3 regions of the Streptomyces longisporus genome follow, and region 2 is predicted to be linked to each of the others. Evidence: riboswitches for the same ligand, from Rfam matches in the RefSeq annotation. Region 2 holds a riboswitch; each other region holds the start of a gene.
The links. A riboswitch is a leader RNA that binds a small molecule or an ion and turns the genes downstream of it on or off. The one in region 2 is predicted to bind cyclic di-AMP.

Region 1 (7,419 bases), on a different contig from region 2:
GGCTCGACACCCAGGATGTCCACGACGCCCCGTACGAACTCGTCGCGGTTCGAGGCGTCCCGCGAGGCCGACGTGGCCACGAACCGCACCTTGTCGGCGCCCAGGTCACGGATCACCTCCGCATACTCCCGGCAGGCCGCGAACGTCCGCTCCAGCGCCTCGGGGGCCAGCCGCCCGGTCCGGTCCACGTCCTGTCCGAGCCGCACGATCGTCATGCGCCGGTCGAGCTCCAGCAGTTCGCCCGTGGCCGGGTTCACGTCCGCGACCAGAAGCCGGATGGAGTTCGTACCGCAGTCCACGGCCGCGACCCGGCTGAAGCCGGCGGGGACGAGGGGTGTGTACGCGAAGAAGCCGCTGCGGACCTCGGTGGGGTCGGTGACCTCACCCTCCTCGCCGGGGATCTCGTCCGCCGGGTCGGGCGCCACCAGCGGCTGCACGCACGGGCCCTTCAGCCACCACTCCGGCAGCATCGCGATCGCCTCGTCGCCCAGCGGGTTGACGCCGGGGCCCGCGGCCAGCGAGTGGCCCACCAGTACGTGCAGGCACTTCACCCGGTCGGGCATACCGCCCGCGCTGGGGAAGCCCTCCAGGACCTCGATGGCGTCACGGCGCGCGAGGTAGTCCTCGTGCGCGGCACGGTAGGCGGCGGCCAGCTCCGGGTCCGTCTGGAGCCGCTCCGTCATCTCCTTCATGACGCCGTTCGCCTCCAGCGTGCCGATCGCCGAGGCGGCACGGGGGCACGTCAGGTAGTACGTCGTCGGGAAGGGCGTGCCGTCCGGCAGGCGGGGGGCCGTCTCCACGACGTCCGGCTGGCCGCAGGGGCAGCGGTGTGCGATGGCGCGCAGCCCGCGCGGCGGCCGCCCGAGCTGCTGCTCGAAGGCCTCGACATCGGCGTCGGTGGGCTCGGTGCGCGGGGTGGGCGGCGGGGGCGTATCCATGCCTGTACTGAATTCCTCTGTCGATATCACTGGGCGCAGGGCCTGATCACTGGTCGGATGCGTCCGACTTGTCGACCCCGTCCCAGACGTTCGTGTACCAGGGGCGGTGGCCCGCGCCCTGCTCGAAGCGCGACTGCTTGGCCACGCTCGGGTCGATCACGACGTAGCTCGTCTCCCCGGGCAGCACATAGTGCAGCCGCAGCCGGATCTGCTGCTCGGCGTACTCGTCGTCCTGCCAGCGCGCCTTGAGGTCGCGCAGCTGCTCGACCCGCGCCCTGGCCTGCTCCCGCTGCCGCTGGAGATCGGCGATCTGGGAGCGCTGGGAGACGTACTGCCTTATGGGGTACGCCAGCGCCACCACCATCGAGCACAGCACCAGGGCGAGCAGCGCCGCCCGGCCGGTCAGCCGCGACCGGCGGGCCTGCCGCTTGGTCTGGGAGCGGTAGACCCGGGCCGCCGTCTGCTCGCCGAGCAGCCTGATCCTGGTCGCGGTGGAGAACCGGTCCCGGTCCTTCACGGCCATGTCCCCGCCTCCCGTCACACGTGTACGTCCCCGCACACGGTACGGGACCGGTACGGGGACGTACGTACGACTGGCTAAGGCTTAGCCCAGGATGGGTCAGCCCTGGAGCCTTTGCTCAGCCCTTGAAGCGGGGGAACGCGCTGCGGCCCGCGTACTCCGCGGCGTCGTCGAGGATCTCCTCGATGCGCAGCAGCTGGTTGTACTTGGCGACACGGTCCGAGCGGGCCGGGGCGCCGGTCTTGATCTGGCCGCAGTTCACCGCGACGGCGAGGTCGGCGATGGTGACGTCCTCGGTCTCGCCGGAGCGGTGGGACATCATGCACTTGAAGCCGTTGCGCTGGGCCATCTCGACGGCGTCCAGGGTCTCGGTGAGCGAGCCGATCTGGTTCACCTTGACGAGCAGGGCGTTGGCGGTGCCCTCCTCGATGCCGCGGGCCAGGCGCTCCGGGTTGGTGACGAACAGGTCGTCGCCGACGATCTGGACCTTGTCGCCCAGCTTGTCGGTGATGACCTTCCAGCCGGCCCAGTCGTCCTCGAACAGCGGGTCCTCGATGGAGACGAGCGGGTAGGCCGCCACGAGCTCCTCGTAGTACTCGGTCATCTCGGCGGCCGAGCGGGACTTGCCCTCGAACTCGTACTTGCCGTCCTTGTAGAACTCGGACGCGGCGACGTCGAGCGCGAGCGCGATCTGCTCGCCGGGGGCGTAGCCGGCCTGCTTGATGGCCTCGATGATGAGGTCGAGCGCGGCGCGGTTGGACTCCAGGTTCGGGGCGAAGCCGCCCTCGTCGCCGAGGCCGGTGGACAGGCCCTTGGTCTTCAGCACCTTCTTGAGGGTGTGGTAGACCTCGGCGCCCCAGCGCAGGGCCTCGGAGAAGGACTCCGCGCCGATGGGGGCGATCATGAACTCCTGGATGTCCACGTTGGAGTCGGCGTGCGAGCCGCCGTTCAGGATGTTCATCATCGGCACCGGCAGCAGGTGCGCGTTCGGGCCGCCCAGGTAGCGGAAGAGCGGCAGGTCGCTGGCCTCGGAGGCGGCGTGGGCGACGGCGAGGGAGACGCCGAGGATGGCGTTGGCGCCGAGGGAGCCCTTGTTGTCGGTGGCGTCCAGGTCGAACATGGCCTGGTCGATCAGGCGCTGCTCGGTGGCGTCGTAGCCGACCAGCTCCGGGCCGATCTGCTCGATGACGGCGAGGACGGCCTTCTCGACACCCTTGCCCTGGTAGCGGTTGGGGTCACCGTCGCGGAGCTCGATGGCCTCGAAGGCGCCCGTGGAGGCGCCGGACGGGACGGCGGCACGACCCGTGCTGCCGTCGTCGAGGCCGACCTCGACCTCGACCGTGGGGTTGCCTCGGGAGTCCAGGATTTCCCGGGCTACGACGACGTCGATGGACGGCACGAGCATCTCCTTCTTGGATGTGACACGGCTACGGCAGTAGCGCGGTGGCTCTGCGGGATGAGCCTAACCGCCCAAGGCCGATCGGCCACGCTGCCGACCACCTCTTGGGCAGAACCGAGAGTAAATTGTTTCCGAACGGAACAAAGAGGGGGAGCAAAAAGAACCCCGCCCCGGTGCGTACGGGGGAACACGCACCGGAGCGGGGAGCCCGTGGGGGACGGGGGTGGCTCTAGCCCTGCATCACTTCAGGTGCAGCTGCTGGCCCGGGTAGATGAGGTTGGCGTCCTCGACGATGCCCTTGTTCAGCTTGAACAGCTGCTGCCAGCCGCCCTTGACGCCGTGCTTCTCGGCGATCGAGCTGAGGGTGTCGCCCTTGACGACCTTGTACTCGCCGTCGCCCTTCTTGACCTTCTTGCCGGTCGGGGTGGTGACGGTCTTCGTGCTCTTCGTGCTCTCGGTCTTGGCGGCCGGGCGCTCGGCGGAGCGGGAGGCGGCCTGCGAGTCGGTGGAGCGGTTGGTGTTCATGCTGGGGGCGCTGCCGTTGTAGGCGGCACCGGACAGGCCCGTGCCGCAGACCGGCCAGGCGCCCTTGCCCTGCGCGGCGAGGACCTTCTCGGCGACGGCTATCTGCTGCGCCTTGGAGGCCTGGTTGGCCTGCGGGGCGTAGGCGGTGCCGCCGTACGCGGCCCAGGTGGAGGCGGAGAACTGCAGGCCGCCGTAGTAGCCGTTCCCGGTGTTGATGGCCCAGTTGCCGCCGGACTCGCACTGGGCGACCGTGTCCCACTCGGAGGCGGTGGCGGCGGAGGCGTTGCCGGCCGCCATCAGCGGAGCGGCGATGGCGACACCGGTGACGCCGGCCAGCGCGGCGGCGCGGGTGGCCTTGGACGGACGACGGTGCTTGCCCTTACCGGAAAACAGCATGGTTCGATCCCCTCACCGACGCCTGCGAGGTGAGCTGTCGGGTTCGGGCCGGTTGAGTTGCCCGGCCGTGCTCTCGCTCTCACGAGACACGGCTACACCCCTAGCCGCCCGTCAACTGCCCGGGCAGGCACCTACCTTGGGTCCCCCGCTCCTGCCTACGGCGCTTTACGCGACGACTGTTCCCGTACGGCCGCTGGCAGGATTCGGCGTTGCGGCAGCCGGGGCTCGTGTTGACGAGCGGTGACGACGGTAGACACGCGATCCGTCGAATTTCAAAGACGATCAGGGCTTCTGAGACTCATCCCACACTTTCACCAATCCGGACATTCAGTGGCGAAGTGTGACGTGAACTCCCGTTGTTTTTCGCCCTATTCGGCACCGAGTTTCAGGGTCTGACCGGCGAAGATGTGGTTCGGGTCGGTACCGATGGCGTCCTTGTTCGCGGCGTAGAGCGCACGCCACCCGCCGTCCAGGCCAAGGGAGTCGGCGATGGAGGCGAGAGTGTCGCCGGCATGGACGGTGTACGTGTCGTGCGTGCCGCCGTCCGTCTTGGTCTTGTCGGCGGCCTTGCCGGCCGTCTCGTCGGCGCTGGCGCCACGGTGGCGGCCGGTGCCGGTCGTGCCGGTGTCGACGAGGGTCCAAGTGGACGCCGGAGGCTCGGGATTGTCCGAGTCGTCCACCTTCGCCTTGTCTGTCGACGAGTTGTCGGCGCCCTGTGGGTTACCTGTGGCCTTCTTGGACGGAGAGGTGGACGGCGAGGCGGATGTGCCGGATTCGGTGGAGTTGTCCGTCGCGCTCGCGGAGGTCGAAGGGGAGGCACTGGAGGACGAGCCGGAGGACGAATCCGACGAAGAGGACCCATCGGAAGCGCTGCCCGAGGAGTTGGACAGACCCGTGGAGTCGGATGCCCCGGATGAATCGGACGAACCGGAACCGCCGCCCAGCACACCGGTGTCGATGGCGGCCGAGCCCGAGTCCTTGGTGAGCCCGGAGGTCAGTCCGCAGGTGTGGAAGGCGCCGACACCCTGGTCGTCCAGGAGCTTCTCGGCGACGGCTATCTGCTGGTTGCGGCTGGCGAGGTCGGCCCTCGGGGCATAGTCGAGGCCGCCGTACTTCTCCCAGTTCTCCTGGGTCAACTTGAGCCCGCCGTAGAACCCGTTGCCGCTGTTCTCGCTCCAGGAGCCGCCGGTCTCGCACTGGGCGACCTTGTCCCACGTGGTGCCGTCGGCGGCGCTGGCGCCGCCCGCGGCGAAGAGCGGGATCGCGATGGCGGAGCCGGTCACTCCGGCCGCGACGAGGATGGCCGGAGCCTGACGGGGGCGACGGTGTCGACCGTTCCCGGAGAGCATGCGGAGGCCTTTCGCGAGACAGCAATGACCGCGCGGCACATGACACCGACAGGCGTTCGATACCGCCGCGCTGGTCCGTGAACGTAGCCGGTGCCGATCACTTGTCACAAGTTAATGCCGCGTAGATCACGTGAAGATCACAGACTTGAACGCGCATCATCTTTGGCCCGTTCGCTGCGGCGGTCCATCCACCTGCGGGCTCCCGATACGGTCGTCCTGTGAACGTCCCGAACACCGCTCCCGAACTCTTCACCTGGGAATTCGCCGGCGACCCGTATCCGGCCTACGCCTGGCTGCGCGAGCACTCCCCCGTCCACTGGACGAAACTTCCCAGCGGGGTCGAGGCCTGGCTGGTGACCCGGTATGCCGACGCACGTCAGGCGCTCGCGGACGGGCGGCTCTCGAAGAACCCCGAGCATCACGCCGAGGACGCGCAGGGCAAGAGCAGGACCGGTATTCCGGGTGAGCGCAGCGCCAATCTCATGACGCATCTGCTCAATATCGACCCACCGGACCACACCCGGCTGCGCCGCCTCGTCTCCAAGGCGTTCACCCCCCGGCGGGTGGCCGAATTCGCGCCGCGGGTGCAGGAGTTGACGGACGACCTCATCGACCGGTTCGCGCCGCACGGCGAGGCCGATCTCATCCACGACTTCGCCTTCCCCCTCCCCATCTATGCGATCTGCGATCTGCTCGGCGTCCCGCGCGAGGACCAGGACGACTTCCGCGACTGGGCGGGGATGATGATCCGGCACGGCGGCGGCCCGCGCGGCGGCGTCGCCCGCTCCGTGAAGAAGATCCGCGGCTATCTCGCCGAACTCATCCACCGCAAGCGGGGCGACCTCGGCGAGGACCTGATCTCGGGCCTCATCCGCGCCTCCGACCACGGCGAGCACCTGACCGAGAACGAGGCCGCCGCGATGTGCTTCGTGCTGCTCTTCGCCGGCTTCGAGACCACCATCAACCTGATCGGCAACGGGACCTATGCGCTGTTGCGCAATCCCGGGCAGCGGCAGCGGCTCCAGGAGTCGATCGGGCGCGGTGAGAGCGCACTGCTCGACACCGGTATAGAGGAGCTGCTCCGCTACGACGGCCCGGTGGAACTGGCCACCTGGCGCTTCGCCACCGAGCCGCTGACCATCGGCGGGCAGCGCATCGCCACCGGCGACCCGGTCCTGGTGGTCCTGGCCGCGGCGGACCGCGACCCGGCCCGGTTCTCGGAGCCCGACACGCTCGATCTCTCCCGCCGGGACAACCAGCACCTCGGATACGGCCACGGCATCCACTACTGTCTCGGCGCCCCGCTGGCCCGTCTCGAAGGCCGCACCGCCCTGGAGACGCTGCTGCGCCGCCTGCCCGATCTCGAACTGGCCGCCGACCCCGCCGAGCTGCGCTGGCGGGGCGGGCTCATCATGCGGGGGCTACGAGACCTGCCCGTGCGCTTCACCGCCACCTGACCGGCTCCGGCCCTCCGTCTCCTTGATCGCGTCCCGGTAGGTGCGGGCGGCCGCCCGCAGCGCGGCCTCCGGGTCCACGCCCTCCGCCTCGGCGCGCACCGCCAGCGCGAGCAACTCGTACCCCACGCCCTCGGCTTGGGGCAGCGGAACCGCAAGGCCCGCCGTCCGCACCCGCGACGCCAGCTTCGCCGCGAGGGCCAGGCCCGGCTGGCCCAGCGGTATGCCCTCCGTCACCGAGGTGCGCTGCTTCTCGACCGCCTTGGTGCGCAGCCAGTGCTCCTTGACCTCCTCGGGCGTGGCGGCGGTCTCGTCGCCGAAGACGTGCGGGTGGCGGTGGATGAGCTTGGTGACGATGCCGGCGGCCACGTCGTCGACGGAGAAGGGGGCGTCCGGGTCCTCCTCGGCGATCCGGGCGTGGAAGACCACCTGGAGCAGGACGTCGCCCAGTTCCTCGCGCAGTTCGTCGCGGTCGCCCTCCTCGATCGCCTCGACGAGTTCGTACGCCTCCTCGATGCCGTACTTCGCCAGGCCCTTGTGGGTCTGCCGGGACGACCAGGGGCACTCGGCGCGGATGCGGTCCATGACCTGGACGAGGTCCAGGAGGCGGGCGCCCGGGAGGTCGTAGGAGGCGGGGAGCAGCTCCAGCTCCGGCATCTGTATCCGTCCGGAGCCGGCGAGGCGGGCCAGGCCGTCGGTGAGGGCCGGCTCGCCCTCGCCGGTAGCGACCACGACGACCGTACGGCCGCCGGCACAGGTGCCGACCAGCTCCTCGGCGGTGGGGGCGGCCTCGTCGACCCGTATGCCCGCCTCCCGCAGATACGGCAGCTGCGGGTGG
Region 2 (7,419 bases):
CCCTGCCGGCGCCAGGGCGATCATTCGGCCGTTGACAGCGTGTGCCCCCGGTTCCGATACTGACTCACGATTCAGTAACCGGGGTCTTCGACACCCTGCCGGCCCCTGATCATCATCCGCGAGGAGATCGCATGACCGCCCCCCTGATGTCGGTCACCTGGACCGACCACCTCACCGGCCGCCAGGGCTTCCTGGTCGTCGACCGGTTGGTGCGCGGCGTGTCCAGCGGCGGACTGCGCATGCGGGCGGGCTGCACCCTGGACGAGGTGGCCGGGCTCGCGCGCGGGATGACCATGAAGGAGGCGCTGCACTACAACCCCGAGGGCCGGTACGTCCCTCTGGGCGGCGCCAAGGGGGGTATCGACTGCGACCCTCGGGACCCCGGGGCGTACGCGCTCCTGGTGCGCTATCTGCGCGCCATGAAGCCGTACGTCGAAAGCTTCTGGACCACCGGGGAGGACCTCGGACTCAGCCAGGACCTGGTGGACCGGGCGGCGGCCGAGGCGGGGCTGGTGTCGTCGATCCAGGCCGTGTATCCCCTGCTCGACGACGAGGCGGAGGCACGGCGGCGGCTCGCGGACGCTTTCGCGATCGAGGTGGACGGCATCGGTCTTGACGAGCTGGTCGGCGGGTGCGGGGTCGCCGAGTCGGCGCTCGCGGCTCTCGACCGGGCCGGGGTGGCGTACGCCGGAACCCGGGTGGCCGTGCAGGGTCTGGGCACGATGGGTGGGGCGACGGCGCGTTTCCTCGCGCGCGCCGGGCTCACCGTCGTCGCCGTCGCCGACATCAAGGGCACGATCACCAACCCGGCCGGCCTCGACGTCGAGGCGCTGCTCGCCGCGCGTGACGCGTACGGCACCGTGGACCGTGCGGCCCTGCGCCCCGACGACCGTGAACTGCCCGGCGACGCCTGGCTGTCTGCGGAGGCGGAGGTGCTCGTACCCGCGGCGGTCTCGTACGCGATCGACGCCGCCGACCAGGAGCGGATCACCGCCCGCTGGATCGTCGAGGCGGCCAACATGCCGGTACTGCCCGAGGCGGAGGAGCTGCTGGCCGCGCGCGGGGTGACCGTGCTGCCGGACGTGGTCGTCAACTCCGGGACCAACGCCTGGTGGTGGTGGACCCTGTTCGGCGACATCGGCGCGGACGCCCAGGAGGCGTTCGCCCACACCCGCCGCTCGATGCGCACCCTGACCGAGCAGATGCTGGCCCGCGCGGAAGCCGACGGGACGACCCCGCGGGCGGCCGCCCACGCCATCGTCGCGGACCGGCTGCCGGTGATCGCGGAACGCTTCGGCTGGTACCGGTGACGACGGTCCGGGCACGCGTGCCCGACATCCCGGCACCCCCGGGAAAGGACAAGCAGGTGTACGGCCGACACCGCGCACCCCCTCGAACCCGCCAAACGCCGACCTCACCCGCGCCAAGGAGGCGCTCGCCCACACCCGCCGCTCGATACGCACCCCGACCGAACAGATACCGACCCGCACGGAAGCCGACGGGACGACCCCGCGGGCGGCCACCCACGCCATCGTCGCGGACCGGCTGCCGGTGATCGCGGAACGCTTCGGCTGGTACCGGTGACGACGGTCCGGGCACGCGTGCCCGACATCCCGGCACCCCCGGGAAAGAGCAAGCAGGTGTACGGCCGACACCGCGCACCCCCTCGAACCCGCCAAACGCCGACCTCACCCGCGCCAAGGAGGCGCTCGCCCACACCCGCCGCTCGATACGCACCCCGACCGAACAGATACCGACCCGCACGGAAGCCGACGGGACGACCCCGCGGGCGGCCACCGCACCGGTGACGACGATCCGAGCAGAGCAGGGGCACGGCCGACAACGGGCACCCTCTCGAACCCGCCAAGTGTCGGCCTCGCCCGGCGTCACCAGTGGCGACGCAATAGGGTGACCGCGTGGCGAGAGTGCGGTTGAGTGTGGCTGAGCGGCGCGCGGAGTTGCTGCGGGCCGCCATCGGGCAGATCGAGGCGCGGGGTGTGGCGGCGGTCAGGATCGCCGACGTGGCCTCGGCGCTCGGTGTGAGCAACGCGCTGGTGCTGTACCACTTCTCCACCAAGGAAAAGCTGGTCGCCGCCGCGTTCACCTTCGCGGCCGAGGACGACCTCGCGCATCTGCGCAAGCTTCTCGGCCGCCGTACGACGGCGCTGCGGCGACTGCGGTCGGCGGTGCGCTGGTATGCGCCGACGGGCCAGGCCAAGGGCTGGCGGCTGTGGATCGAGGGCTGGGCGGCGGCACTGCGCGAGCCCGCGCTGCAGGAGGTCACACGCGACCTGGACAAGCAGTGGAAGGCGGCGATCGCCGAGGTCGTCGCGGAGGGCGTGGCCGCGGGCGAGTTCCACTGCCCGGACCCGCACGGCGCGGCCCTGCGGCTGACCGCCCTGCTGGACGGGCTCGCCGTGCAGCTGACCTCGTACGCCGGTGCGGTGTCGCGGGCACGGGCGCAGGAGTGGGTGGACGAGGCGCTGGCCCGGGAACTGGGGCTGGAGCGGGCGGCGTTGACGGCTTCGGAGCACTGAGCCCCCGCACTCGGCGGGGGCTCGTGCCACCGGGCCCGTTTCACCTTCACCACCGGCCGCAGCGAGGGCCGCTCCCAAGCCATCACGAGCGCCCCGCCCAGCACGGTTTCAGCCGACCCTCGAACGCCCGTCAGGCCACCGAAGCGATCCGCATCTTGATGTCGTCCGGCGACAGCGCGCCCTTCGCCGTGACGTGGTCCCCTGACGACTCGCCGCGCAGTCGGCGGCCGATCCACGGCACCAGGTACTCGCGCGCCCAGTGCACGTCGTCCCGTCGCACGTCGAGGGTGCCGCGCGGCGGGAGCGGCGGCCAGGGCTGGTCGGGGTCGGCCGGCACCTCGAGACCGAGGACCTGCCCGGCGCGCAGCGCCACACGCGTGTGCCCCTCGGGTGAGAGGTGGAGGCGGTCGCCGTCCCACGCCCTGCGGTCCTGGACGGTCTTCAGGGACCACAGGTCGAGCACGGGACAGCCGTACCGGTCGGCGATGGCCCGGACATGCCCGTTGTAGGTGGCGATCTTGCCGCGCAGGTGCTTGAGCACGGGCACGCCTCGGGTGTCGAAGCCGGTGGTCACCATGACCGTGCCGGCGACTTCGGTGAGCCGGGCCACCGCCCGCTCGAAGCGCTCGGCGACCTCGTCGGGGTCGGTGCCGGGACGGATGATGTCGTTGCCGCCCGCGCAGAAGGAGACCAGGTCCGGCGCCAGTTCGACGGCCTGCGGTACCTGGTCCTCCACGATCTGGTCGAGCAGTTTGCCGCGCACGGCGAGGTTCGCGTACCTGAAGTCGCCCTCGGGCCGCCGGTCGGCGAGAAGCACCGCGAACCGGTCGGCCCAGCCGACGAACGCCCCGTCGGGGCCGGGGTCGCCGACGCCCTCGGTGAAGCTGTCCCCCACCGCAACGTACGACCCGATCACTGATCTGCTGTCACTCTTCGAATCGTCTGCCACATCGACCATGATTCACCTTCGAATGTGACCTACGCGACCGTAGGAAAGGGTTGACGCGCGGTGAGATAAGCCACTTCTAAAGTGTTCGCCAAGCCCGGAATAACCCTCCGACCAGGGATGTTGAGGCGTCAGCGATCGTACGGGGCGAGCCGCCGACCCTGAAGTCGGCGATCCGGAAATGGCTCCAGGTGGTCCGGAACGCGAAGTGCCCCCTTGTATACGGCCGCTGGCCGAAGCCCCGCCGCGCCGGGTGGCGAAGAGGTCGTCCGGGGAGCGGGCGTCACGAACGCAACACAGCACACGTGCGCGCGGCCGGACACACCGAAGGCCGGACCCGGGGATCGGGGTCCGGCCTTCGGCGGTGTGTCAGGCAGGTGGTTGCGAGGGGAGGTCAGCCGACGCCGACGCCCTTCGAGCGGAGGTAGGCGACCGGGTCCACGTCGGAACCGTAGTCGGGCGTGGTGCGGATCTCGAAGTGCAGGTGCGGGCCGGTCACGTTGCCGGTCGCGCCGGAGAGGCCGAGCTGCTGGCCCTCGGCCACGGTCTGGCCGACCGAGACGGAGATCTGGGACATGTGGCCGTACTGGGCGTAGTAGCCGTCGGCGAGCCTGACGACGACCTGGTTGCCGTAGGCGCCGCCCCAGCCCGCGGAGACGACGGTGCCCGCGCCCACGGACTTGATGGAGGTGCCGGTCGGGACGACGAAGTCGACGCCCGTGTGGTACCCGCTGGACCACATGCTGCCGGCCACGTGGTAGCCGGTGCCGATGGTGCCGCCGATCACCGGGAGGGTGAAGCCGGTGGGGGCGGACTCGGAGGCCTTGGTGGCGGTCGCCTTGGCCGCCGACGAGGACGTCTTCGAGGCGGACGAGGACGACGGCTCGGTGGTGTCCGTCGCGGCCTTCCGACCGATCGTCAGCTTCAGGCCCGGGTGGATCAGCGACGGGTCGTCACCGACGGCCCGGCGGTTGTCAGAGTAGAGCCTGTGCCAGCCGCCGGCGACATGCTGTTCCTCGGCGATCTTCGAGAGGTAGTCACCGGTCCGCACCGAATAGGTCCGCACGCCCGCATGGCCGGCGGCACTCTTCTGGGTCGCCTTCTTCTCTACGACCGGAAGGGACTGGACGGCCTTTTTCGAAACCGTCTGGGAAGCGGACTGAGTGGTGGCGGCATGGGCGCCGGTGGCCCCCATGAGCGGGAGAGCGAGTGCGGCGCCACCGGTTCCGGCGACGGCGATGGAGCGGGTGAAGCGCTGGGGCTTCGGGCGGCGGTGCTTACCCTTCGCGGGCATGACGAATTCCTCTCCGGCGCCTGCGAGGTGAGCTGTCGGGTTCGGGCTGGAGATGCCCGGCCGCGCCTGCGACGCGGCTTTACCCCTAGCCGTTCCGGAGACCGGAACAGGCGGTTGTACCTGTGGGTCCCCCGCTCCTGCCGTTCACGGGTGAGTTGTGCGGGCACCGGGCGGCGGCAGGATTGGGCGTCCGTCCGGATTGGTGGCGAACGTAAGCGACCGGGACGCAAGCAAACAAGTGCCGGTTCCCCGTGAATGCGTTTCTATTGATCCCTTGAGAGAAAACCCGGTGACTTTGCGTGAATTCCCCGGTGATCGTCTCCGTCAAACGCCCTTGTGAAGCACCTGAATTACGTGGACATGACGCGCCACGCACCGTCACGGATATGACCCTCCTCACGTACCCCCGCCCCAGGATCCCCTCTTCAGGAGCGAGTTGGAATGAAGGGGCCGAAGGAGCGCCAATCCGGACAGAAGACTCAGATGCGCCGCAGACGGAAAACTGCCGCGTCGAAGTCACCACGCAATCCGGTACGCAGTCCGTGATGCAGCAATACGGCACCGCTATGAATTTCGCCCGTTTCAGGGCATTCATACGAGGCTGTCGGTTCGAGGCCCCGCAGTCGCAGCGCCGGCACGGGCTCGCCATGGCTCTGCGACTGGAGCCAGGCGAGGACGACCGCCTCGCCCCCGCGCACGTACTGCACCGCACTCAGCCCGCCCCGCGGCGGCCGCAGCCGGTAGAGGTCGCCGTGCTGCACCAGCGGCCGGATCTCCTTGTACAGCGCCACCCATTCGCCGGCCTCGGCGAGCTCCTCCTCGGTCCACCGGGTGAGGTCCCCGCCGACCCCGAGCACGCCGGCCATGGAGCTCACGAACCGGAAGCGCAGTGAGCTGATCCGGCCGTTGAGCTGGGTGTTCGGGCTGTCGGTGACCCAGGCGGCCATCACCCGCGCGGGGTGGATCTGGCTGAAGCCGTGCTGGATGGCGAGCCGGTCGAGCGGGTCGGTGTTGTCGGAGGTCCACACCTGGTCCGTACGGCTCATGATCCCGAGGTCGATCCGTCCGCCGCCGCCCGAGCAGGACTCGAAGGCGACATTCGGGTGGGCCGCCCGCAGCCGGTCCAACAGGGCGTACAGGGCTCGGACATGATCGACCCAGAGGCGCTGCGGATAGGGCTCCCCCGGCCAGCCCGCGTCGGTGAAGCAGCGGTTGAAGTCCCACTTCACATAGTCGATCGGGGCGCTGGAGAGGAGCGCGTGGAGCTGCTCCCAGAGGTATTCCTGGACGTCTTCCCGGGCCAGGTTCAGTACGAGCTGGTTGCGGAATTCCGTCCGCTTCCGTCCCGGTTGGAACTGCACCCAGTCGGGGTGGGCGCGATACAGCTCGCTGTCCGGGTTGACCATCTCGGGCTCGACCCAGATGCCGAACTGCATCCCCAGGGCGTGCACATAGTCCGCGAGGGGCTTGAGGCCGTTCGGGAAGCGGTCCCGGTTGACCGTCCAGTCGCCGAGTCCGGCGCGGTCGCTGGTGCGTTTGCCGAACCAGCCGTCGTCGACCACGAACAGCTCGACGCCGATGGCCGCGGCCCGCCGCGCGAGGGCGCCCTGCTGCTCCTCGGAGATGTCGAACTCGGTGGCTTCCCAGGAGTTGAACAGCACCGGCCGGTCCTGGTCGGCGTCCGGGATGACGTGTGCGCGCTGGTAGGCGTGCCAGGCGCGGCTCGCGCCACCGAAGCCGCCGTCGCTCCACAGACCGGCGAAGACGGGGCTCGTGTACGACTCCCCCGGCTCCAGGCGCAGCAGCCCGGAGTCGTCGTAACCGGCGCCGCCGGTGATCTGCACGCGCGCGTCCGGGAGTTGCGCCACCGCGATCCGCCAGGAACCCGACCAGCCCAGAGCGCAGCCGTAGACCTCGCCGCGTTCCTCGGTGGCGTCGGTGTCGAGGGCGACCCAGGGCAGGTGCTGGTGGCCGGTGTGGCCGCGGCGGCTGCCGATGATCTTCTCACCGTAGGTGAGAGGCGAGGCGGTCAGCCGGGACTCGGCGGCCCAGCGGCCGTGCAGCTGGGAAAGCCGCCACTCCTCACGATCGGGCAGCGTCCAGGTCGCGGAGTCGGCCCGCAGCAGCTCCAGGGCGGGCCCCTCGTTGCCGAGGGTCACCCAGCGTTCCACGACGTCGTGCCGCATCCGGTAGTGCAGCGTGATCGCGAGCCCGCCGTCCCGGAAGCCCAGCCGGAGGTGGTCGCCCTCCGCCTCGTACCGCTCGAAGCGCCACTCGGTGCCGCGCCGCTCTTCGCTGCGCACGGACAGGGCGGGCCGCACGAAGCGGGGGCCGCCCTCCACGGGGTACTCCTCGCGCCCGTCGAGCGGGGACTCGAAGGGCCAGTAGTCGGGCAGCGGGCGGACGGCGAGTGCCTCGGCGTCGGCGAGCGCGATCCGGGGGCCCCAGTGCAGGTGCAGCAGCTCGTCGTCCCCGGTCAGGTGGACGGCGTAACTGCTGGCCGGCCCCGAGAGGAGCCACGTACGTCCGTTGTCTGCGATCTCCAGCATCAAGCCCTCACACATTCGAACAGGTGCGACCAATCCGCAACATCATCAAGGCACGTGAGGCCTGGTCGCAACGCCTGTGGACAACTCATTGCC
Region 3 (7,419 bases), on a different contig from region 2:
CGGGCTGGACCCGACGTAGGAGAACTGGGGGCTGCGCCCCCAGGATCCCCCAGGTCCCGTTACAGCTTCTCGACCGGTGCGTACCGCAGCAGCAGGCGCTTCGGCTTGGTGTCGCCGAAGTCGATCGTCGCCTCGGCGTTGCCGCCCGTGCCCTTCACGGCCACGACCGTGCCGAGTCCGAACTGGTCGTGTGTGACCCGGTCGCCCACCGCCAGCGAGACCACCGGCTTCTCGGAGGCGCGGCTCGTGGCGAAGCCGGACGCGCCCGACGCCGACGAGCGCGAGCGGGAGGACGACAAGGAGGCGGCCAGGCCCGACGCCGGGCCGGAGGAGACCGGGGCCGTGGCACCCGTCCGCTTCCAGTCCACGTGCTGTGCCGGGATCTCCTCCAGGAACCGGGAGGGCGGGTTGTACGACGGCTGCCCCCACGCGCTGCGCAGCGACGACCGGGTCAGATACAGCCGCTCACGCGCGCGTGTGATGCCGACGTAGGCGAGCCGCCGCTCCTCCTCCAGTTCCTTGGTCTGGCCGAGGGCGCGCATGTGCGGGAAGACGCCGTCCTCCATGCCGGTGAGGAAGACGACCGGGAACTCGAGGCCCTTGGCGGTGTGCAGGGTCATCAGGGTGATGACTCCGGAGCCGTCCTCGTCCTCGTCGGGGATCTGGTCGGAGTCGGCGACGAGCGCGACGCGTTCCAGGAAGTCGGCGAGAGAGCCGGGCTCCTCGCCCTCACCGGACTCCTGCTCGAACTCCAGGGCCACGGCGGCGAGTTCCTGGAGGTTCTCGATGCGGGTCTCGTCCTGCGGGTCGGTGGAGGCCTGCAGCTCGGCGAGGTAGCCGGTGCGTTCGAGGATCGCCTCCAGGACGGTCGCCGGGCCCGCGCCGGACTCGACGATCGTCCGGAGGTCCTCCATCAGTGTGTTGAACCGCTTGACGGCGTTGGCCGACCGCGCGGCCATGCCGTATGCCTCGTCGACGCGGCGCAGCGCCTGCGGGAAGCTGATCTTCTCCCGCTGGGCGAGGGCGTCGATCATCGCCTCCGCGCGGTCGCCGATACCGCGCTTGGGGACGTTGAGGATGCGGCGCAGCGGCACCGAGTCCTCGGGGTTGGCCAGCACCCGCAGATAGGCCAGGACGTCCCTGACCTCCTTGCGCTCGTAGAAGCGGACACCGCCGACGACCTTGTAGGGCAGGCCGACGCGGATGAAGACCTCTTCGAAGACACGGGACTGGGCGTTGGTGCGGTAGAAGACGGCGACGTCTGAGGCCTTCGTCTCGCCGGCGTCCGTGAGACGGTCTATCTCGTCGGCGACGAACTGCGCCTCGTCGTGCTCCGTGTCGGCGACGTAACCGGTGATGCGGGCGCCCGCACCCGCGTTCGTCCACAGGTTCTTGGGGCGGCGGGACTCGTTGCGCTCGATGACCGCGTTGGCCGCGGAGAGGATCGTCTGGGTGGAGCGGTAGTTCTGCTCCAGCAGGATCGTCGTCGCGTCCGGGTAGTCCTCCTCGAACTGGAGGATGTTGCGGATCGTCGCACCGCGGAAGGCGTAGATCGACTGGTCGGCGTCGCCCACGACGCACAGTTCGGCGGGCTGGAGGTCGTACTCGTTCGGCGGTACGTCCTCGTCGTGCGCCCCGGTGCCGACGAGTTCCCGTACGAGCGCGTACTGGGCGTGGTTGGTGTCCTGGTACTCGTCGACGAGGACGTGCCGGAAGCGGCGGCGGTAGTGCTCGGCGACGTCCGGGAAGGCGCGCAGCAGATTGACCGTGGTCATGATCAGGTCGTCGAAGTCGAGGGCGTTCGCCTCGCGCAGCCGCGACTGGTACATGGCGTAGGCCTGGGCGAGGGTCTTCTCGAAGCCGTCGGCGGCCTGGGCGGCGAAGTCCTCCTCGTCGATCAGCTCGTTCTTCAGGTTCGAGATCTTGGCACTGAAGGACTTCGGCGGGTAGCGCTTGGGGTCGAGGTCCAGGTCGCGGCAGACCAGGGCCATCAGGCGCTTGCTGTCGGCCGCGTCGTAGATCGAGAAGGAGGAGGTGAAGCCGAGCTTCTTCGACTCCCTCCGCAGGATGCGCACGCACGCGCTGTGGAAGGTCATCACCCACATCGCGTTCGCGCGCGGGCCGACGAGCTGCTCGACGCGCTCCTTCATCTCGCCCGCGGCCTTGTTGGTGAAGGTGATCGCGAGGACCTGGCCCGGATGCACGTTCCGCTCGCCCAGGAGGTAGGCGATGCGGTGGGTGAGCACGCGGGTCTTGCCGGAGCCGGCGCCGGCCACGATGAGCAGCGGGGAGCCGGAGTGGACGACGGCCGCGCGCTGGTTCTCGTTCAGCCCGTCCAGGAGCGCGGCCGGGTCGAGCGCAGGGCGCAGGGCGCCGTTGCGGTAGTAGGCCTCCCGGTCCGGTGGCACGTCGAACTTCCCGCCGAACAGATCGTCCGGAACCGGCTCCGGTCCGTGATCGTCCTCGGGCGGCGGCGGAGGTTCCTCCTCGTGCCCCCGGGGGGCCTGGAGGTTCGCCAGGAAGCTGTCGTCAAAGAGGCTGCTCATCGCTCTCCGAGTCTAGGGTGCCCCACTGACAGCCCGCCGCCGCCCCGAGAACATCGCCGGAATTGGCGGGCTCGCCCTCTCGCCCTCCGGAACGGCGCCGTCACGTACCGTAATCGAACAGGTGGAGACACGGACCGAAGCGAGTGGGGCCGCCGCTCCTGCGGAAATACCCCCAAGACGCCGCACATCCTCCCGGATTGACGACCGCGTCCGACCCGCTGACCGAAGGTCACGAAAATGTATCGGGCATATCGAACATCAACCTTCACAGGGGCCACACGAGTTGGCTACCGTTCCGGCAGGCCGCACGACCCCCACCGGCGAACGTCGCCGGGCCGCGCGGCCTCCGCCGAGTCCGGGGCGCCGCCGCGCATCCGGAGCCGGGGACCCACACCGACCTTGGGGTGATCGGTCCTCCTCCCTTTCGGGGCACGGACCGTAGGGCAACCCTTCCGAACCACCCGCCCGAACCCGACAGCTAACTCGGTAGGCGGAGCATGGAAGGAGTCGCCTCCCTTGGCGTCGCACCGCAAGTCGCGCCCCGCGGGTACGCGCGTAGCAGGCATACGCACCCCCGCCCTCGCCACGGCCGCCCTCACCTCGGTGGCCCTGCTGTCCCAGTCGGCGAACGCCGCCCCCGCCGCCGACGGCAAGCCCAGCCTCGAAGAGGTCGAGAAGAAGGTCGACGACCTCTACCGCCAGGCGGAGTCGGCCACTGAGAAGTACAACGCGGCCAAAGAGAAGACCGCGAAGCAGCGCAAGAACGTCGACACGCTCCTCGACGACGTCGCCAGGCGCACTCAGAAGCTCAACGAGGAGCGGGACCGGCTCGGATCCTTCGCCGCGGCCCAGTACCGGACCGGAGCCGCCGCACCCGACACGGCGACCTTCCTGCTCGCGGACTCCCCGCAGGACTACTTCGACCAGACACAGCTGATGGGACGGCTGACCTCCCGTCAGAAGAGCGCGGTCGACGAGTACTTCACCGAGGAGTCCGCGACGATGAAGAAGCGTCAGGAGGCCTCCAGGAGCCTCGAGACGCTGACCGCGACACAGAGCGACCTGCAGATCGCCAAGTCCACGGTGCAGAAGAAACTCTCCGACGCGCGCGAGCTGCTGTCGAAGCTGACCGCCGAGGAGAAGGCGCGGCTCGCGGCGATCCAGAAGCAGCAGGAGGAGGCGGCCGCCCGCAAGGCCGCTGAGCTGGCGAAACAGCAGGCGGCGAAGAAGGCCGAGGAAGCGGCCGCGGCCCAGGACGGCGGCTCCGCCTCGGGATCGGGATCCACCTCCGCCGGCGACTCCTCGTACGCCACCAAGGCCGAGAAGGCGCTCGCCTTCGCCCGCGCGCAGATCGGCAAGCCGTACGTCTGGGGCGCCACCGGCCCCGAGTCCTACGACTGCTCAGGCCTCACCCAGGCCGCCTGGAAGGCCGCCGGCGTCTCCCTCCCGCGCACCACCTACGACCAGGTCAACGCCGGCACCACGGTCTCGCTGACCGACGCGCAGCCCGGCGACCTGATCTTCTTCTACGACGACATCAGCCACGTCGGCGTCTACATCGGCAACGGCATGATGATCCACGCCCCGAAGCCCGGCGCGTACGTCCGCGAGGAGTCGATCTACTACGGCGGCGAATCGATCATCCACAGCGTGGTGCGGCCCGCCTGAGACGCCAGGGGGCAGGACACGCGCGCGTGCGGGGCAGTTTGTGATGCACGCGCGCGTGGCCCGCCCTCAACCCGCGCCGCACTCCTTAGCATCGGCCCCATGTCCGGCCCGACCTTCCTCCGCGCCTGGTGGGCGCAGCGTTCGCCGGCGGCCGGGGCCGCCGTGATGGCGACCGGCAGTGTGTCGCTCGGACTGCATCTGACGGGGTACGAGGTGCTGTCGCGGGTCGCCCTGGGACTGGCCTGTGTCTCCTGGGCGGTGCTTGCGGCGGGCTTCGGCGTCCGGCTGGTGCGGGAACCGCAGAGGTGGCGGGCGGAGGCGGGGACGCCGGGGGCGCTGACCGCCGTCGCGGCGACCACCGTCCTCGGGACCGGGTTCTCGGCCCTCGGACGGCAGACCCTCGCCGAGGCCCTGCTCGCGCTGGCTGCCGTGCTGTGGCCGCTGCTGCTGGTGCAGGTCGCACGGCACTGGCGGCGTCACATGCCCGGCGCGGTGTTCCTGTGCAGCGTGGCCACGCAGGGGCTCGCGGTGCTCGGCGCCACACTCGCCGGGGCCGAGGCGACGGCATGGCTCGCACACGCGGCGCTCGCACTGTTCTGGCTCGGGCTCGTCCTGTACTGCTGCGTGCTGGCCCTGTTCGATCTGCGACAGGTGACGGAAGGGCTGGGCGACCAGTGGGTGGCGGGCGGCGCGCTCGCCATCTCGGCGCTCGCCGGAGCGAGGCTCATCGCGGCGGACAGCGCGCGCCTTTACCTGTGGGACGACGACGACCGCGGTGTCCTGCGCGCCGTCACCGTGGCGCTGGTCGTGCTCGACCTGGCCTGGTACGCCGTGCTGCTCGTCGCCGAGGCGGTCCGGCCGCGGCGCGGCTACGACGTGCGGCGCTGGGCGACCGTCTTCCCGCTGGGGATGACGGCGACGGCCGTGCTGTCAGTCGCCGCCGTCTTCGAGGCCCGGTGGCTGAAGGGGCCCGGGCAGGTGCTGTTGTGGATCGCGGTGGCGGCATGGCTGGCCGTTGCCGCGGGGGCCGTCGCCGCAGCCAGTGCCGGCATCAGGTCCACAGCACCGCGATGAAGATGTTTGTCGTGGTGAGCGCGCCCACCAGCCCGAACAGGCCCTTGTCGATCTTCTCGTCGTCCCGCTTCACATAGACCAGGCCGAGGATCACGATCAGCAGGGCCAGCTTGATCCCGATCTTGAGGGTGTTGATGTGATGGTCGTCGGCCTGGTTGAGGCCGACCAGGATCGCGCCGGTGACCAGCATCGTCAGCGCGCCGTGCAGCATCGCCGGGACGAAGCGGGCCTCGCCGCGGCCCATCGCCTTCATCTGGGTGAAGAAGCCGCCGAGGAGCGCGGCGATGCCGATGATGTGCAGGCCGACGAAGAGATGGATGAGTACGTCCATGAGGCCGGAGCTTAAACAGGGGCGCACGGGGCGCCGGACACCGCCCCGGCCTTCATCGGTGGATCCTGCATATATGCGGCCCATAGCACTCCCTCACCCGCACGTGTCCCGGAACCGTCACATCGGTCAGCGCACTGCGTGAAGTCGACGGCGCAAGTCCTGGATCACGGCCGCATACGGTCACCCGGCGATCCACCCGGGGCACTTCCGCACATCGCGTTACCGAGCCGATACAGACAGGTTTAGCGTCCTCCACCAGGTGACCGGCTCCCCACCGCCGCCCGGGCCAGGGGCGGCAGCCGGCCACCACCGCCGAGAAGGTCCGGCGGCGGCCCGCTCCCCCTGTGCGGGCCGCCGCCGGACGCGGAGGGGGTGTCCGGGGTCTGGTGCGTGCAGCTGCAAGGCGGAGGAGGGCGTCGACGCGGAGCGTCGGCAACCGACGACAACGCGGCAGATGTGCGTGCCAGACCCCGCGACGCCGAGCTGATCCGCCGGACACCCCCTAAGCCGCCCCGGAACGGGCGGTCGTACGAAAGGACGGGCAGTCCACGTGGCAGCGCACCGAAAGCCCAGTCGGCGCTCGCTCAACGGCCGTCCGGCCCGGACGGCGTTCACGATCGCCGTGGCGGGCGCGGCGACCGCGACGGGCTTCGACGGGACCGGGCACGCCGAGCCTGAACTGACGCCGACGCAGGTCAGGGCGGAGGTGGACAAGCTGTACCAGGAGGCGGAGGCCGCCACCGAGAAGTACGACGGGGCGAAGGAACAGGCGGACGCGGCCGAGCGGCGGCTGTCGACGCTGCGGGACGAGGCGGCGCGCAAGACAGACCGGCTCAACTCTGCGCGGGACAAGCTGGGTTCGATCGCCGCGGCGCAGTACCGGGACGGCGGTCTCGACCCGGCACTGCAACTCGCGCTGTCGGACGATCCGGACCACTATCTCGAGGGCGCCGAGTTCGTCGACCGGGCGGGCACCCGGCAGGCGGCGGCGGTGGCGGAGGTACGCGAACAGCTGCGGGAGATCGAGCAGTTGCGCGGGGCCGCCCGCATCGAGCTGGCCGGACTCAGGTCGCGGCAGGCGGAGCTGAAGCGCGACGAGAAGGCGATCACCGGGAAGCTGGATACGGCACGGCGCCTGGCGTCCCGGCTGTCGGCCGCCGAGCGCGCCCGGCTCGGGGGCGGCACCGACCGCGCCTCACGGTCCGCCACGGGTTCGCGGGACGGCCTCGTGTCCCTCGGCTCCGCGACCTCCGAGGCGCCCGACTCTCGTGCCGCGGCCGCCCTCTCGTATGCGTACTCCAAGCTGGGCAGCCCCTATGTGTGGGGCGCGACCGGCCCGGACGCCTTCGACTGCTCGGGCCTCGTCCAGGCCGCCTACCGCTCCGCGGGCATCTCCCTGCCCCGCACGACCTACGCCCAGATCGACGCCGGCCGCCGCGTCTCCCGCTCCGAACTGGCCCCGGGCGACCTGGTGTTCTTCTACTCCGGGATCAGCCACGTCGGCATCTACGTCGGCAACGGCATGATGATCCACGCCCCGAACCCGTCGGCGCCGGTGCGGATCGCGCCGATCGACGAGATGCCGTTCGCGGGCGCCACACGCGTGGTGTGAGCTCCGGGCGATGCCCCTCAGACCAGCCGTCGCGCCGTCGCCCACCGGGTCAGCTCGTGCCGGTTCGACAGCTGCAACTTCCGTAGGACCGCCGAGACATGGGACTCGACCGTCTTCACGGAGATGAACAGCTGCTTGGCGATCTCCTTGTACGCATACCCCCGGGCGATCAGACGCAGCACCTCCCG

Region 1: another riboswitch for cyclic di-AMP. It lies ahead of ABD355_RS21595 (transglycosylase family protein); the one in region 2 lies ahead of ABD355_RS12825 (M23 family metallopeptidase).
Region 3: another riboswitch for cyclic di-AMP. It lies ahead of ABD355_RS33135 (C40 family peptidase); the one in region 2 lies ahead of ABD355_RS12825 (M23 family metallopeptidase).

What each region holds. Positions count from the first base shown of each region.
Region 1 is NZ_BAAASG010000010.1:100,393-107,811, forward strand. Features, by position in the region: gene ABD355_RS21575 (Ppx/GppA phosphatase family protein) at 1-299, opposite strand, end outside; partial or broken gene ABD355_RS21580 (DUF501 domain-containing protein) at 537-938, opposite strand; gene ABD355_RS21585 (FtsB family cell division protein) at 985-1,461, opposite strand; gene eno (phosphopyruvate hydratase) at 1,577-2,863, opposite strand; gene ABD355_RS21595 (transglycosylase family protein) at 3,098-3,778, opposite strand; cyclic di-AMP (ydaO/yuaA leader) riboswitch at 3,783-3,951, opposite strand; gene ABD355_RS21600 (transglycosylase family protein) at 4,147-5,127, opposite strand; gene ABD355_RS21605 (cytochrome P450 family protein) at 5,346-6,584, shown strand; gene ABD355_RS21610 (nucleoside triphosphate pyrophosphohydrolase) at 6,549-7,419, opposite strand, start outside.
Region 2 is NZ_BAAASG010000007.1:274,288-281,706, reverse strand. Features, by position in the region: gene ABD355_RS12845 (glutamate dehydrogenase) at 132-1,310, shown strand; partial or broken gene ABD355_RS12840 (glutamate dehydrogenase) at 1,423-1,584, shown strand; gene ABD355_RS12835 (TetR/AcrR family transcriptional regulator) at 1,917-2,537, shown strand; gene ABD355_RS12830 (SGNH/GDSL hydrolase family protein) at 2,668-3,453, opposite strand; gene ABD355_RS12825 (M23 family metallopeptidase) at 3,878-4,777, opposite strand; cyclic di-AMP (ydaO/yuaA leader) riboswitch at 4,782-4,940, opposite strand; gene ABD355_RS12820 (alpha-galactosidase) at 5,257-7,326, opposite strand.
Region 3 is NZ_BAAASG010000016.1:241,367-248,785, forward strand. Features, by position in the region: gene ABD355_RS33125 (M23 family metallopeptidase) at 1-19, shown strand, start outside; gene pcrA (DNA helicase PcrA) at 60-2,546, opposite strand; cyclic di-AMP (ydaO/yuaA leader) riboswitch at 2,901-3,054, shown strand; gene ABD355_RS33135 (C40 family peptidase) at 3,063-4,214, shown strand; gene ABD355_RS33140 (tellurite resistance/C4-dicarboxylate transporter family protein) at 4,314-5,288, shown strand; gene ABD355_RS33145 (hypothetical protein) at 5,266-5,619, opposite strand; gene ABD355_RS33150 (C40 family peptidase) at 6,170-7,231, shown strand; gene ABD355_RS33155 (LuxR C-terminal-related transcriptional regulator) at 7,249-7,419, opposite strand, start outside.